Regions from separate parts of the Arthrobacter sp. R3-55 genome, predicted to be linked through region 1. Evidence: predicted binding sites of a transcription regulator. Region 1 holds the regulator's gene; the other holds the start of a gene.
What was found. Region 1 encodes Rex, which represses fermentation and respiration genes when NADH is low (regulators of the CRP and FNR family bind a similar motif). Its sites were predicted from a motif close to CTTGTGAANNNNTTCACAAG; they were not measured.
Positions count from the first base shown of each region.

Region 2: the regulator Rex is predicted to act here: its motif matches at 2,173-2,192, upstream of M1D51_RS09005 (glyceraldehyde-3-phosphate dehydrogenase).

Region 1 covers NZ_CP096423.1:970,270-978,058, reverse strand. The annotation lists gene M1D51_RS04670 (YceI family protein) at 1-349, shown strand, start outside; gene M1D51_RS04665 (hypothetical protein) at 605-1,324, shown strand; gene M1D51_RS04660 (hypothetical protein) at 1,586-2,359, shown strand; gene M1D51_RS04655 (redox-sensing transcriptional repressor Rex) at 2,402-3,109, opposite strand; gene M1D51_RS04650 (glutaredoxin family protein) at 3,186-3,440, opposite strand; gene M1D51_RS04645 (HAD family hydrolase) at 3,760-4,593, shown strand; gene M1D51_RS04640 (DUF559 domain-containing protein) at 4,742-5,704, shown strand; gene M1D51_RS04635 (30S ribosomal protein bS22) at 5,929-6,027, opposite strand; gene M1D51_RS04630 (helix-turn-helix domain-containing protein) at 6,192-6,404, opposite strand; gene M1D51_RS04625 (3-deoxy-7-phosphoheptulonate synthase) at 6,709-7,789, opposite strand, start outside.
Region 2 covers NZ_CP096423.1:1,919,708-1,927,496, reverse strand. The annotation lists gene M1D51_RS09015 (HNH endonuclease family protein) at 1-64, opposite strand, end outside; gene M1D51_RS09010 (hypothetical protein) at 181-390, opposite strand; gene M1D51_RS09005 (glyceraldehyde-3-phosphate dehydrogenase) at 463-1,914, opposite strand; RNA gene rnpB (RNase P RNA component class A) at 2,215-2,606, opposite strand; gene M1D51_RS08995 (YaaA family protein) at 2,665-3,429, shown strand; gene M1D51_RS08990 (zinc ribbon domain-containing protein) at 3,457-4,194, opposite strand; gene M1D51_RS08985 (Nif3-like dinuclear metal center hexameric protein) at 4,286-5,215, opposite strand; gene msrA (peptide-methionine (S)-S-oxide reductase MsrA) at 5,351-5,875, shown strand; gene cysK (cysteine synthase A) at 5,942-6,877, shown strand; gene epsC (serine O-acetyltransferase EpsC) at 6,919-7,503, shown strand; gene M1D51_RS08965 (oxidoreductase) at 7,500-7,789, opposite strand, start outside.

The DNA.
Region 1 (7,789 bases):
CGTCAACCGCGATGGCCACGTCAAGGGCGAAGACTTCTTCGATGTGGAGAAGTTCCCGGAAATCACCTTCGTCTCCCGCCACGTCAAGGCCAACGGCAACAGCTTCGACCTCGTGGGCGATCTCACAATCAAGGGTGTGACCAAGGAGGTTTCCATCGAGACCGAATTCAACGGTGTCGCAGTGGATCCCTTCGGCAACACCCGTGCGGGCGTCTCCGGCGAAACCACCATCAGCCGCAAGGACTTCGGCCTCACCTGGAACGCCGTCCTCGAAGCCGGTGGCGTCCTGGTCAGCGACAAGGTTGTCATCAACTTGGAGCTCGCTTTCATCGCACCGGCTGCCGCATAGTCCCTCCCTCCCGGCCCGGGTGCATGGGTCCCGCCCTTGTTCGTTATCCCCGCCGCACAACGCCGCGGCTGACCAACAAGACGCTGATCCCAAGCGCAGCATGCCAAACGGCGCCCTCCGCAGTTCACTCTGTGGGGGCGCCGTTTCGCATATCCGTAAGGCACCCCGCAATTGTTCGGCAAACAGCCTGTATTTACCTGCGAGTTGGCTCCGAAGTTCCTATGCAACCCTCAACCCGCGGTCTACAGTGATGCCATGAGTACCCCAGACGAAGCACCACAGCCACAGCAGCCCGGCTCCCAGCCTCCGCAGCCCGGCAATGTTCCTCCTGCGGGTTACCAGCCTCCGCAGGGCTACCAGCCACCCCAGGGTTACCAGCCGCCGTCGCAACCGGGGCAGTATTCCCAGCCCGGCCAGACCCCGCCGGGCCAGACCCCGCCCGGCCAGACCCCGCCCGGTTCACGCCCGGGGCAACCCGGTTTCCACTTCGAAATGCCCACCGACGGGCCCCGCAACTTCAATGACGTCATGCCCCAGGGCGGCTTCTCTGGAATGTTCAAGACCCAGGGCCTCCCCACCGAGCTGAAGGTTTCCTACTTCATCTGGGTGATCTCCGGACTCCTGGGCCTCCTGTTCGGACTCATCGGCTTCTTTGCCATCATCGCGCTCTTCGCCTTCGCCCCCGGCGTTGCGGGGATCCTCTTGATCATCCTCATCCTCACCCTCGCTGTAGCTGCGGCCCAGGTGGTCCTGGCCATGAAGATGAAGGAGGGGAAGGAGTGGGCCCGGCTCGCCCTCACCGTCGTGGCTGGAATTTCCTTGCTGCTCACCATCTTCAGTGCCGCCAGCGCAGGAGGATCCAGCACGGGCCTGGGCAGCAACTGGTTCGGCTTCCTCGTCAGCGCGGTAGCCGTAGTCCTGATGTGGCTCCCCAATTCACAGCTTTGGTTCAAGGCAGTCAAAGGTCACGTATAGCGCAGACGCAAGTGTCGTCGTCGTTCATTGAACGGCTGCATGTGCGCAGAAGGCCGCGGTCAATCCTCCCGGATTACCGCGGCCTTCATCATGCAGGCGTAAGCCAAGATGATGATTTTTGCCTTGAGCAGGAAATTCCTGCGTGGGATCATCTGCAGCGTCAGACCCGGGAGGTACGGTGGAAGCAGAACCACGCTGGGGGCAGGGTCATTTTGCTGATCCCGGCGGCCGCACCAGCAGTCGAACAAGCAAAGGAATGCCATGAGCAACCCTCCGTACCCGCCGTCAAACCCGGGCGATGCCAACCAGCCCGAGCAGCCGGGCACCCAGCCCGCTGCTCCCTCAGCGCCGCAGTACGGCCAGCAGAGCCCCGCTGCACCGCAGTACGGCCAGCCTTCCGCGCCGCAGTACGGCCAGCAGAGCCCCGCCGCACCGCAGTACGGCCAGCCCGCCGCTCCTCAGTACGGCCAGCAGTCCTCCCCCTACGGCCAGGCGCCTAGCGCTCCGCAATACGGCCAGGACACCAACTGGCCCAGCCAGCAACCGGGCCCCACCGCTGTCCCGCCCATGGTGAACTACGCCTTCTGGATGATCATTGCAGCCGGTATTCTCTCCGCCATCAGCTCACTGTTGTTGGCCACCACCGGAGCTGATGCTTTCATCAACGCCATGAACCAGCAGGCATCCCAGCAGGGCACCGACATCCCCGCGGGATCCATGGAAGGCATGCGCGGCGTGATCGGCGTCAGCGCGGTAGTCGGCGCCATCGTGGGCCTTGGGCTCTACGCGCTGGTCGCTTTCCCTGTTCGCAAGGGCAAGAACTGGGCCCGAATCTTGGGCACCGTCTTCGCCGCAATCTCCGTCCTGGGTCTCACCAGCCTGTTCCAGTTTGGTGCCACGTACGGCATCCTGCAGCTGATCGTGATCCTGCTGGGCGTTGCTGCGATCGTCATGCTGTACCTGCCGGCGTCGGCTCCTTACTTCCGCAAGGCACAGCCGTTCGGCAACCCGTACCAGAACCCGTACGGCCGCTAAGCACTTCCGAATACCCAAATGCGGGCGTGGACCCGGCGAAGGCTAAACAGCCTGGCCCGGTGTCTGCGCCCGTTGTGCGTGATACGCCAAAATTTGAAGCTCCGTGGCCATGTCCACCTTGCGAAGGTTCACATGCGGAGGGACCTGCAACAGCACCGGCGCAAAGCTCAGGATGCTCCGGATGCCGGCGGCAATCACGCGGTCGCACACAGCCTGGGCTACTGTGGCCGGCAACGCCAGCACCACCATGTTGGTGTGGGTTCTCTCCAGAACCCGCTCAAGTTCCGCCGAGTCACTGACGCGCAACCAGCCCACTTCGTTGCCGATCACCATGGGGTCGGCGTCAAAGATCGCTACGACGTCAAAACCCCGGGACTCAAAGCCGCCATAGCGTGCCAAGGCTTTGCCGAGGTTACCGGCGCCCACAATCGCGACCTTCCAGTCGTGCGTCAGGCCTAGAGCGGCGGCAATGTGGCGGCTGAGGTATTGGACTTCATAGCCGACACCGCGTGTCCCGTAGGAGCCCACGTACGAGAGGTCCTTGCGCAGTGTGGATGAGCTGACGCCCGAGGCCTCGGCCAGCGCCTCCGACGACACCCGCTCCACGCCTTCAGCCAGCAAAGAGTTCAGCGCGCGCAAATAGAGAGTCATCCGGGCCACAGCCGCGGGCGGGATCTGCTTGGTGGCAGGTTCGTTGTCCCCGGCGGCAGCCTCCGGGGACGGTTCCAGCGCAGTCACGGTATTCTCCATTGCGTCGCTTTGTTGTTCCACTCTATGACCCCCGGCCGGAGTCAACAAAAGCAACTACTAGCGGGTAACCCCACCTTCAGTCCTCCAGGACCTTCTTCAGGGTGCGGGTAAGCCGTTCCTCGTCGATCTTCCAGAAATCACGCTGGATACCATTGACCAGCACCACGGGAATCTCCTCCGCGAAGCGCTGCTGCAGTTGCGGGTCGCCGTCGATCCCTTGTTCGGTCCACTGCACGCCAAGACTTTTTGTGACACGCTCGACGGCGGCACGCGCCTCGGTGCACAGGTGGCAGTCAGCTTTGGTCAGGAGGACAACGTCGGGAAGAGCCATGCATCTAAGGTACCGGCCCAACCCTCTCCCACATCCCACCCCCTCCCCACCGTCCCTCTCCCACATCCCACCCCCTCCCCACCGTCCCTCTCCCACATCCCACCCCCTCCCCACCGTCCCTCTCCCACATCCCACCCCCTCCCCACCGTCCCTCTCCCACATCCCGCGCCTATCCCACCGTCCCTCTCCCACATCCCGCGCCTATCCCACCGCCCTCTTCCACATCCCACCCCCTCCCCACCGTCCCTCTCCCACATCCCGCGCCTATCCCACCCGTGCGCCCTCAACACCGGCCCCGGCTATTGACTAGACTCAAGGCATGCCCGAGGAGAAGAACGCCGCCGTGGTCGCAGATGCCTTGGTGCAGAAGGACATCGTGCATAAGCGCATAGGTGAAGCCGCATTCTTCGACGTTGATAACACTTTGATGAAGGGCGCCAGCCTCTTCCACGTAGCCCGCAAGATGTACGAACGCAAAGCCTTCACGCTGTCGCAAGCCGCGGGTTTCGCATGGAAACAATTCAAGTTCGTCATGCGCGGCGAGAACATGGACGACGTCCACTCCGTCCGTGACTCAGCATTGACCCTTGCCTCCGGTATCACGGTGGATGACATCAAAGCCTTGGGCGAGGAGGTCTACGACGAAATGATCGAGTCGCGGATCTGGCCTGGAACCAAGGCCTTGGCGGAGCAGCATCTCAGGGTGGGACGCAAAGTCTGGCTCGTAACGGCCACACCCATCGAGGTGGCAACCGTCATTTCCACACGGCTCGGACTGACCGGCGCCCTTGGCACAGTGGGTGAAGTGGAAGATGGCATGTACACAGGGAAGCTCGTGGGAGATATTCTGCACGGCCCCGCGAAAGCAGTCGCAGTCCAGATCGTGGCAGACAGGGAAGGTCTGGACCTGGACCACTGCTGGGCTTACAGCGATTCCGCCAACGACATCCCCTTGCTTACCATGGTGGGCCATCCCGTGGTCATCAACCCCGATGCGAAGCTGCGGCGGCATGCCCGTGAGAATAACTGGCCCGTTTACGACTTCCGCGCCGGCCGCCGGGCAGCAACTCTAGGGCTAAAGGCCGCCACGGTGGGCGGAGCGGTGTACGGACTGTGGCGTGGCTTTTCACGGTTCCGCGGCCCCCGCATCTGACCCTCTCCCTCATCCCTCGGGCATCAACCCAACCCTCTGCCACATCCCTCGGGCATCAACCCAACCCTCTGCCAGATCCCGACAACGGCTTTAGCGACCTGTGGATAACTTCCCATGCCTGAGGCGTTTCTGGGCAAGAATGCCAGTTATGCAAAAAGCCGCACCCCTCCCGCTCCAAATGATCGACGCGCCGTTTACTCTCGCCGAGGCCGAGGCCGCAGGCCTGAAGCAATCGCACCTCTGGAATCGCAGCAAAATACTGGGGGTCAGCCGCGGCCTTTATCGGCCGTCGGACTGGGATTTCGAACTGTCGGCGGCAGCACGATCGCTGTCGGCAGCAAGTCCTGGCGCCTGGATCTCCCATGTGACGGCCGCGAGACTGTATGGAGCATCCCTTCCACCGTGGTTGTCAGATTCCAACGAACTGCATCTCAGCAAGCCGAGGCACCTCCCGCCGGTGCGGCGCAAAGGAGTGATCGGACATACGCTGGTAGCCTTCGCCGACGAGATCGAGTGGGTCGACGGCATCCGAATGAGCACCAGAGCGCGGACCTGGTTAGATCTCGCCAGGCGCCTTCCGCTTCCTGAGCTCGTCTGCATGGGCGACGAACTCATCCGCAAGCCCCGCTCGGAATTCGAGGATCGCGATACCCCTTTCACCACACCGGACGCGCTCCGCCGGTTAGTGGACAAGCACAAGAACCTGCAGGGCGTTGTTCGGGCAAGAGAAGCCCTCGACTTGATGCGTATCGGCTCCGATTCCGCGCCGGAGTCACTGCTCCGCCTGGCGATGTTGGACGCCGGCATTCCCGAACCGGAGTTACAGGTGCATCTCCGCCCCAAGGACCCATTCTCGCCGTCCGCAGACTTGGGCTTCCGATCTCGACGCCTTGCACTACAGTACGACGGCGGTCACCACCTCGGGCGGGAACAGATCTATAGTGATCGGCGACGCGACAAGGCATTTGAAGCAGCGGGCTGGGTAGTCCTCAAGTTCGGTAAAGATGACCTGGCGGACAACTTTCGGTCAGCCACCCAGAAGATCAAGGGTGCTTTGCGGTCAGCATGGCAGGATCCTGCGGTCAGTTCAGGCTTTTCCCGAGGGACGTGAAAGAGGGCCGGCCACAAACCCGAGGGACGTGAAAGAGGGTCGGCGCCAAACCCGAGGGATGTGGAAGAGGGTTGGCCTCAAACCCGAGGGACCTGCAAGAGGGTTGGCGTCAAACCCGAGGGACCTGCAAGAGGGCCAGCATCAAACCCGAGGGATGTGGAAGAGGGTGCAAAAATGCCCGCCGCCTCGAGAGGCAACGGGCATTCACGCTTGATGAAGTATCTCTACTTCTTATTGCGACGCTGGTGGCGGGTCTTGCGAAGCAGCTTGCGGTGCTTCTTCTTGGCCATACGCTTGCGGCGCTTCTTAATAACTGAACCCACGAAAGTTCCTTACAAACTAGAAGTTCCTGTCTGTTGGAACAGATCCGCGGAAGCAGACAAGTACAACTGACAGATTCTTACATTGACGTAAAACGTTCCTTAACAGAGTACCGCTTCAAAGGGGCACCCTGTGACCATGGTCCGCGGGACGGACCCATGGAGCCTCAGGCGGTCTCGGATTGCCCATCCACCACAGCACCCTTGAGGTACTGGGCTACAGCCTCTTCAGGAACCCTGAAGGAACGGCCAAACCTGACGGCGGGCATTTCCCCTGAGTGGACCAGGCGATACACGGTCATTTTGGAAACACGCAGGACGTCGGCCACTTCGGCCACCGTCATGAAACGCGCATTCGAGAAGTTAGTCTCTGCGGACATTTCCCATATTCCTTTGCTCTCAGACAGTAGGACACCCCCAGTAGAACGGTGTGCCGATGCTGAGCCATCCAACAACCATGTGCTAGATACTCTAGAGGCTGATGGGGCCAATGTGAAAGCATTTCCGCAAAGTGGGACCACACTTCCTCCCTCCTCAGCTGACCTGCAGCTGACCTGCCGCGCCCCCGCCGCTCACCCGCAGCGCCCGATTCGTGGGCTCGCTGCCTGGAGTGCCGGGCGAACGGCCCGTTGCGCAGCAAAGCCACGAAACGGAGCCGGACCAACCAACCGCCGCCTCGGGATACTACGGGGCAACCACCGCGCGGCGCTTCCGGGCCGAGGCTGCCAGCTGCTCCAACACCGAGGCCGTGACGTCCCATTCCATGCACGCATCCGTGACGCTCTGGCCGTAGACAAGCTCCTGCTCGCCGGAAAGTTGCTTGGCCACATCCAGGTTTTGGGCTCCGCCTACCAGGAAGCTCTCCAACATGACGCCGGCGATGGGCGAGGTCTCCCCTGCCTCAAGCTGAGCACCGATTTCCAGGGCCACCTCTGCCTGGCGGTGGTGGCTCTTGCCGCTGTTGGCGTGGCTTGCGTCCACGATCAAGCGCGGGTTCAGCCCCTTGGAGGCGAGCTTGGCGGAAGCAGCTGCAACATCGTCCACTGAGTAGTTGGGCCCCTTGCGTCCGCCGCGCAGGATCACGTGGGTATCCGGGTTGCCGGAGGTTGCGACGAGAGCCGCGCGGCCGTCGTCGTCGATCCCCAGGAAGGCTTGCTCAGCGGCAGAGGCGCCGCAAGCGTCAATGGCCACCTGCAGATCGCCGTCGGTGCCGTTCTTGAAGCCGATGGGCATGGACAATCCGGAGGCGAGCTGGCGGTGGATCTGGCTTTCGGTGGTGCGGGCACCGATCGCGCCCCAGGAGACAAGGTCAGCCATGTACTGCGGGCTGATGGGCTCCAGGAACTCGGTGGCGGTGGGCAGCCCGAGGGCAGTGACCTGCTTCAGGAAGCCACGGGCTGCGCGCAGGCCCGCAGCGATGTCATGGCTGCCATCGAGGTGGGGATCGTTGATGAGGCCCTTCCAGCCAACCGTGGTGCGGGGCTTCTCGAAGTAGGTCCGCATGACGATCAGCAGGTCTTCCTTGTGCTTCTCCGCCTGGCTGACCAACCGGCGGGCGTATTCGAGGCCGGCCTTGGGATCGTGGATGGAGCACGGACCAACGATCACCAGCAGGCGGTCGTCAACGCCGTCCATGATGGCTCGGACCTGGTCACGGCCGCGGTCGACGACGGCAGCTGAGCGGGCATCCAGCGGCAACTCAGCGATGAGGTCATGGGGCGCCGGAAGCGGCTCGAAGCGGGCCACCCGCAAATTGGAGGTAGCG
Region 2 (7,789 bases), 950 kb from region 1:
GAACCGTCCATGCTTGCCGGGATCTGCGGCGGGCGCGTTTATAGGCAGACCAGGTGATACTCAAGAGACTCCGTCCAGTGGGGGCAGGCATGTCCTACGAGCGTAGGACAAGGCCCCGACAGAAAGAGCGGGTATCCACAGTGTGTAGGAGAAGTCACACCGTGAGGAGGATCTCAGGTTTTATTGCTCGCGCATCACGCGTTGGAGGTCTTCGGTTGCCAGCGCGAGGAGTCCGCGCAGTTGCTCCACCCGTTGGTCCGTGACATCACCGGTGGCGTTGCCCGCAACAGCCTGATCCAGGAGTTTTTGGGCTTGTTTTTGGTTGGCCCGGGCCACGTCAAGGGCGTGTTCCAGTGCGGTCTCGTGTTCCAAGGTTGATTCATTTTCCATGAACCCATTTTGGTCAGGTTTCCCGGCTGATACCAGTGATTCAGCCGGGAAACCCGCCGATACTTCCGGGTACTAGGCTCCGGCCCCTTCAAGGACAGCGATAGGAGCCACAACATCGCGGGCAGGGAACGACGGCGGGTTGACGCCGGCCATTTCCTCCATGACACGGACAACCTGGCATGAGTAGCCGAACTCGTTGTCGTACCAAACGTAGAGTACGAGGTTCTTGTCGTTGGAGATCGTAGCGAGGCCGTCAACAATGCCTGCACGGCGCGAACCAACGAAGTCCGTGGAGACAACATCGGGAGAATCGATGTAGTCGATCTGCTTACGCAAATCCGAGTGCAGGGACATCTCGCGGAGGAAGTCATTGACCTCGTCGCGGGTGGTGCCCTTTTCAAGGTTCAGGTTGAGGATTGCCATGGAAACATCCGGCGTAGGAACACGGATGGCATTGCCGGTCAGCTTGCCCTGGAGTTCCGGGAGCGCCTTGGCTACGGCCTTGGCGGCACCGGTCTCGGTGATGACCATGTTCAGCGCAGCGGAGCGTCCGCGGCGATCGCCCTTGTGGAAGTTGTCGATCAGGTTCTGGTCATTGGTGAACGAGTGCACGGTTTCCACGTGTCCGTGGATGATGCCGAACTTGTCGTTGATGGCCTTCAGCACCGGGGTGATGGCGTTGGTGGTGCAGGAAGCAGCGGTAACGATCTTGTCGTCGTCCGAGATGTCCCGGTGGTTGATGCCGTGGACGATGTTCTTGAGCTCGCCCTTGCCCGGCGCGGTCAGCAGGACGCGGGCAGCACCCTTGCTTTGCAGGTGCTGGGACAGGCCCTCAGCGTCACGCCAGCGGCCAGTGTTGTCCACCACCAGGGCGTCCTTGATGCCGTAGGCCGTGTAGTCAACGGTGGCAGGGTTATCCGAGTAGATGACCTGGACCTGTACGCCGTTGGCGGTAATGGTGTTGGCTTCCTCGTCAACGCGGATGGTGCCCTCGAAGGATCCGTGGACGGAATCGCGGCGCAGCAGGCTGGCGCGCTTGACGAGGTCATTCTCCGCGCCCTTGCGCACGACGATCGCGCGGAGTCGCAGGCCGTGGCCTCCGCCGGCCTTTTCGATGAGGATACGGGCCAGGAGACGGCCGATGCGGCCAAAGCCGTACAGCACGACGTCGGTGCTGGTGCGGTCGTCAGCGCCGCGCTTGCCCACGATCTCAGCAAGCTCTGCACGCAGGTACTCGTCCAGGGAGGCGCCATTGCCTTCTGCCCGGTACTTCTCGGTCAAACGGGCAATGTCAATGGCTGCTGCGCCGAGTTCCAGTTCCGACAGGGCGTTCAGCAGGGGTGCGGTCTCTTCGAGCAGGAGCTCGTGGTTGCTCATCCGGCGGGCAAATCTGTGTGCCTTGAGGATGTTCATGGTGGACTTGTTGATCAAGCTGCGGCCGTGGATGCTGGTGACCACGTTGTTTTCCCGGTACAGCCGGCCGATCACCGGAATCATGGCCTCGGCGAGAGCCTCCCGGCCCATCCACTTATCAAGACAAGAATCTGACGTCTGGCTCACAGAACTACCTTCCTTGGGTCAACCACATACGTCCTCGTATGCAGATGGCAGCGGCCGCCCGGAGTAGTCCTGCGGCACATGCGCCGGCGGGCTTCGGTCCACCCACAGCGCCTTGAACGAGAGCAAAGAAAAATCCGCCGGCTGCGAACGCAGTCCCGGCGGCAGAACATCTACGTTCAGTAACCATTCTAGGGCGGAAGGCGGGAGCATTGGCCGCCCGAAGGCGTGAAATCACTCACACGCCGGTTTTGCAGCAGTCATAAATGGATGGGTCGACCGATACGCCGGGTTCTGTCATCCCCTTCCGTTACCGGAAAAGGAGTGGCGGCCATCCATCTACGAACGCCGTTGCCGACGCCCTCCAGCAGCCTACCCGGACACTCGGGCGGGCAGCCCTCAAACGTGTCCTGTCTGGCCTTGCTCCGGGTGGGGTTTACCTAGCCTCCCCGGTCACCCAGGGAGCTGGTGGTCTCTTACACCACCGTTTCACCCTTACCTGCTGCGGCGCGATGAAACCATCACGCAGCGCAGGCGGTCTGTTCTCTGTGGCACTGGCCTGCGGGTTACCCCGAGTGGGCGTTACCCACCACCCTGCCCTGCGGAGCCCGGACGTTCCTCGAGCCACTTTCGTGACGCGCGACCGCCTGGTCGACCCATCCGCTGTCCAGTCTACCGGCGTTGGGACCGGCCGAAGTCCGGCGGTAATATCGGCTGGTGCTGATTCTGCTTCCGCCTTCCGAAGGCAAGACCCCCGCTGCCAAAGGTTCCGCCATCGAGTGGGAGTCCCTCAGTTTTCCGGAGCTGAATCCATACCGGGCAAAAGTCCTAGAGGCCCTGGGGACGGTCAGCGCGCACGAGGACGCGCTGGCTTTACTGGGCGTCGGAGCCTCGCTGCGGGACGACGTCGAACGTAATACCCGACTCCACGCAGAACCGGCCGCGCCGGCGCACCAGGTCTATTCTGGCGTTCTTTACGACGCCTTGGGCTACAACAGCATGACGCCCACGCAGCGGCGTAAGGCCACCGAATCCATCCTGGTGGTCTCAGCCTTGTGGGGCGCCATCGGCTTTGGCGACCACGTGCCCGCTTATCGGCTGTCCATGGGAACGGCACTGCCCGACGTCGGACGCCTCGCCTCATTTTGGAAGCCGCAGCTGAACGCTGCACTCGCCACGCGCAGCGAAGGAGAGCTCCTGGTCGATTGCCGCTCCAGCACCTACGCTGCAGCCTGGGCTCCCCCGGCGGCACAGACCGTCAATGTCAACGTTTTCAATGAGGCAAACGGCAAGCGCACGGTGGTCAGCCACTTCGCCAAGCACACCCGCGGCGAGCTGGCGCGGCACTTGCTGACCAGGCGCGGCAAAGCCCCGGCAACTCCACGTCAGCTCCTGAAGGCCGCCGGTGAAGTCTGGACAGCGGAACTCGTTGAGGGCACGCACCGCAAGCCCCACGCGCTGAACATCATCCTGTCCAGCTGAGCCCGGGCCGGGAAGGGCGGGGCTAAGTCAGTTCCACTCGGCCGAACGGACCAGGATGACCCCTGAATCCGGGCAGTAAACGATCTCGTCCTCGGCTGCGGCTTTGACCTCGGCAAGGTCGCCGGGGCTGAGCATCATGCCCGAGCCTTCGGACTTGCCGTGGAACAAACGGGCAGCCCCGACACCACGCTTGGCGATGGTCTTCTCGTAAACCGCCAACAATCCGGCATCCAGGGTGTCGGCGAACGCTGCACGTTGACCCCGGACCACGGTTTCTTCGGCAGCGATCTCGGCAATGGCTTCATCCAGCTCAGCACGAATGCTGCCAAATGAGCCCTGGATGTCATCAACGATCGACTGCTGGGCGGCCTGGCGTTCACGCAGTGTGTCCAGGCGCTCCAGGATCTCGAGTTCAACATCCTCAAGGTCCGAGCGGCGCTTATTCAGTGAGGCGATGTCACTTTGGAGTGCCACCAGGTCCTTGGACAGGCCGGTACCGCTGTTAAGCCGTGTTTCGTCACGTTCTATCCGGGTGGCTACCTGCTCCACATCCGCTTCCGCCCTGCGCAGTTCGGCCTCGGCGTCATGGACAGCAACTTTGGCCGCTCCGAGTTCGCCATTGGCGACACTCAACGCATCCGTCAGGTCCGTGATCCTGGGATCCGTTTCCAAGACCTTCCGACGGCCGGCCAACGACTTGAGCTTGGCATCCAGCCCCTGCAGTTCAAGCAATTTCAATTGTTCTGCCGGTGCTGCTTTCGCCACGCTTACCTCCGCTTGTCGCCGCCGGGCCTGGGGATCAGTTCCGGCCGGACGTGCCCCCATTCCGTGAGGGCTGTCCGTATCCTTCTAGACTCTAGTCCCCGCCGGGAGTGAGTATGAAGTCCCAAGGATCGCTGTTGGTGCTGCTGACCCGGATTTCGACGTCGTAACCCTGGTCCGCAAGCACGTTGCCCAGCGCTTCGGCCGCGGCCGGCAACCACAGCCACTCGCTGGCGAAGTGCGAAACGTCGATCAGGTAGGGGCGCCCGTTGCTTGCACCTTCGCGGGCTTCGGAGGCCGGATGGTGGCGCATGTCAGCGGTCACATACACGTCCGCATTGCTGGCCCTGACCGCATCAAGGAGGCTATCGCCGGCGCCGCCGCACACGGCAACCCGCCGCACCAGTCCGTCCTTGTCTCCGGCAACGCGGACACCGCCGGCCACTGCGGGAAGCATTTCGAAGACCTTCGCGGCGAAATCGCCAAGCGTGGCCAGTTCCGAAAGGTCGCCCACGCGACCGATGCCCTCTTCCGGTAAACCATGGGCAGCGGGAGTCAACGGCTCCACATTTTCCAGCCCGAAGGCGTCAGCAAGGACGTCCGAGACTCCCCCCACCGCGGAGTCCCCGTTGGTATGGACGGTCAGGAGCCCGGTTCCGGCTTCGATCAACCGATGGACTGCCAGGCCCTTGGCGGAGGTGGCCGCCACGGAGTTCACTCCCTTAAGGAGTAGGGGATGGTGGGTGATCAGCAGCCCGGCACCCCACTGAATGGCTTCATCTATGACTGCCAACGTGGGGTCGACTGCAAAAAGGACCTTGGTTACGGGAACATTGGGGCGCCCCACCACCAAACCCACTTCGTCCCAGTCCTCGGCCAATGACTCAGGCCAGAGTTCTTCGACGGCCAGCAATACCTGGCCAAGCGTGGGGTCGCCACTGGCCTCAGCTGTTTGGTCCTCTTCAACTGTTTGGTCATCATCGACCGAATCCGCATCAGAAATGCCGGTGTTTGCTGCTTCCATGCTCTTATTCTTCCCTATTTCTTCCCTCCAACGGCGGATGAGGCACTCCTACCACCCGGAGTCCCTGCCGGGTGCCGTAATTCTCCCGTAAGGTGAAGCGGGAATCATCAAGCCCTCCCATCCATTGAAGAGAACATGAAAACTTTCGTACTTGGCGGTGGCTGCTTCTGGTGCCTGGACGCCGTTTACCAGAAAACCCGCGGTGTCAGCTCGGTTGTCTCGGGCTACACAGGCGGCCACGTCCGTAATCCCGATTACTACCAGGTCTGCTCCGGAACCACGGGACATGCTGAAGTGGTGGCCGTAACGTTCGACGAAACCGTCGTCCCCGAAGAGGTCATCCTGGACATGTTCTTTGCCCTGCATGACCCCACCACCCTGAACCGGCAAGGTTATGACGTTGGCACCCAGTACCGGTCCTCGATGTTCTACACCACGACGGAGGAGAAGGTCCTGTTCGAAGAGGCCATTGAGCGCGCACAGGCCCTCTGGTCCGATCCGATTGTGACCGAAGTCAGCCGCCTGCCCGAGTTCCATGAGGCCGAGGAAGTTCACCAGAATTACTACGCCAAATTCCCGTATCAGGGATATTGCCAGGTGATTATTAACCCGAAACTGGCCAAGGCCCGGAAATATTACTCTGCATGGCTTACTGCTTAGCGGTGTTTCGACCCGGCTGGTTAGGCTGACCTCAGCAATCCCTCTTCAGAGATAGGCGTAATTTTCATGGCAAGGATCTACGACGACGTCACGCAGCTGGTAGGCCGCACACCGCTGGTCCGGTTGAACCGGCTTACCGAAGGCCTCGACGCCACGGTTGCGGTCAAGCTCGAGTTCTACAACCCGGCCAACAGCGTCAAGGACCGCATCGGTGTGGCCATTATTGACGCAGCCGAGAAGTCCGGCGCCTTGAAGCCCGGCGGAACCATCGTAGAAGGTACTTCCGGCAACACCGGCATCGCCCTGGCATTGGTTGGTGCAGCTCGTGGCTACAAGGTCATCCTGACCATGCCGGAGACCATGTCCACCGAGCGCCGGGTCATGCTGCGCGCTTACGGTGCCGAAATTGTCTTGACGCCAGGCTCTGAAGGCATGCGGGGCGCCGTCGAGAAGGCCCAGGAAATCGTGGCCAACACGGAGAACTCCATCTGGGCCCAGCAGTTCGCCAACGAAGCCAACCCGGCGATCCACCGTGCCACCACCGCTGAGGAAGTCTGGGAAGACACCGACGGCGAAGTGGACATCTTTGTTGCCGGCGTTGGCACCGGTGGAACCATCACCGGCGTCGGGCAGGTCCTCAAGGAACGCAAGCCGGGCGTTCAGATTGTCGCTATCGAACCCAAGGACTCCGCCATCTTGAATGGTGGCGCTCCGGGCCCCCACAAGATCCAGGGCATCGGCGCCAACTTCGTACCGGAAATCCTGGACACCAACGTTTACGACGAAGTCCTCGATGCCACGCTGGAAGATTCCGTCCGCGTTGCCCGTGAACTCGGTGCCCGTGAAGGTATCCTTGGCGGCATTTCTTCCGGCGCCATCGTGTGGGGTGCCCTTGAGCTGGCCAAGCGCCCCGAGAATGCCGGCAAGTTGATCGTTGCGGTCGTCTGTGACTTTGGAGAGCGTTACATCTCCACTGTGCTGTTCGACGACATCCGCGGCTGAGCCTTAGCCCGCTCACCTTCATTTCCTGTAGAAAGGTCTTTGTGAGCTTCTTCGCAAGGCTTAAGGAAGACCTCGATGCCGCCCGGTCACATGACCCGGCGGCTCGAGGCTCTTTTGAGAACTTTTTCGCATATTCCGGCCTGCACGCCATCTGGGCCCACCGTGTGACGCATCGGCTGTGGCAGAATCCTGCCCTTCGTTTTCCTGCACGCTTGATCTCGCAGCTGGCCAGGTTCCTGACGGGCATCGAAATCCATCCCGGCGCGACCATTGGTCGACGGTTCTTCATCGACCACGGCATGGGCGTGGTGATCGGGGAAACCGCCGAAATCGGCGAGGACGTGATGATCTATCACGGTGTAACGCTCGGCGGACGTTCCCTGGCCAAGGTCAAACGGCACCCGACCATTGGTGACGGCGTCACTATCGGCGCAGGCGCAAAGGTCCTCGGCCCTATCACCATCGGCGCCGGCAGTGCGATCGGCGCCAACGCCGTGGTGGTCAAGGACGCGCCACCGGAATCCATCATCACCGGCATTCCGGCCACCTGGCGGCACCGCGATGCCAGGTCCGAAACGAAGCCCGCTGTGGACCCCGCAGAGTATTACATCGAGTACCGGATTTAGCCCGCAAGTCTCCTGTATAAATTCCAGAAGACTACATCGAAGGCTCGATCCGGAAGGAATTTTCGCAGTGCCAGGACGCTCCAGGCTCCCCTGCCCACCGGGTAGCGGGTCCTGGGGCGTTTTGCCGTTGCAGCCCTCACAATGACGTTCGCGACAACACGCGCGGGTGTCGACAAGACGTGCCCTTCTCCGGATGTCGATGCCAGAGCGGCAGCCACCACATGAGCCTGCTGCTGGTAGGGCCCATCCCCTGACGTGGCCAACAGCCCCTCTCCCGCAATGGTGC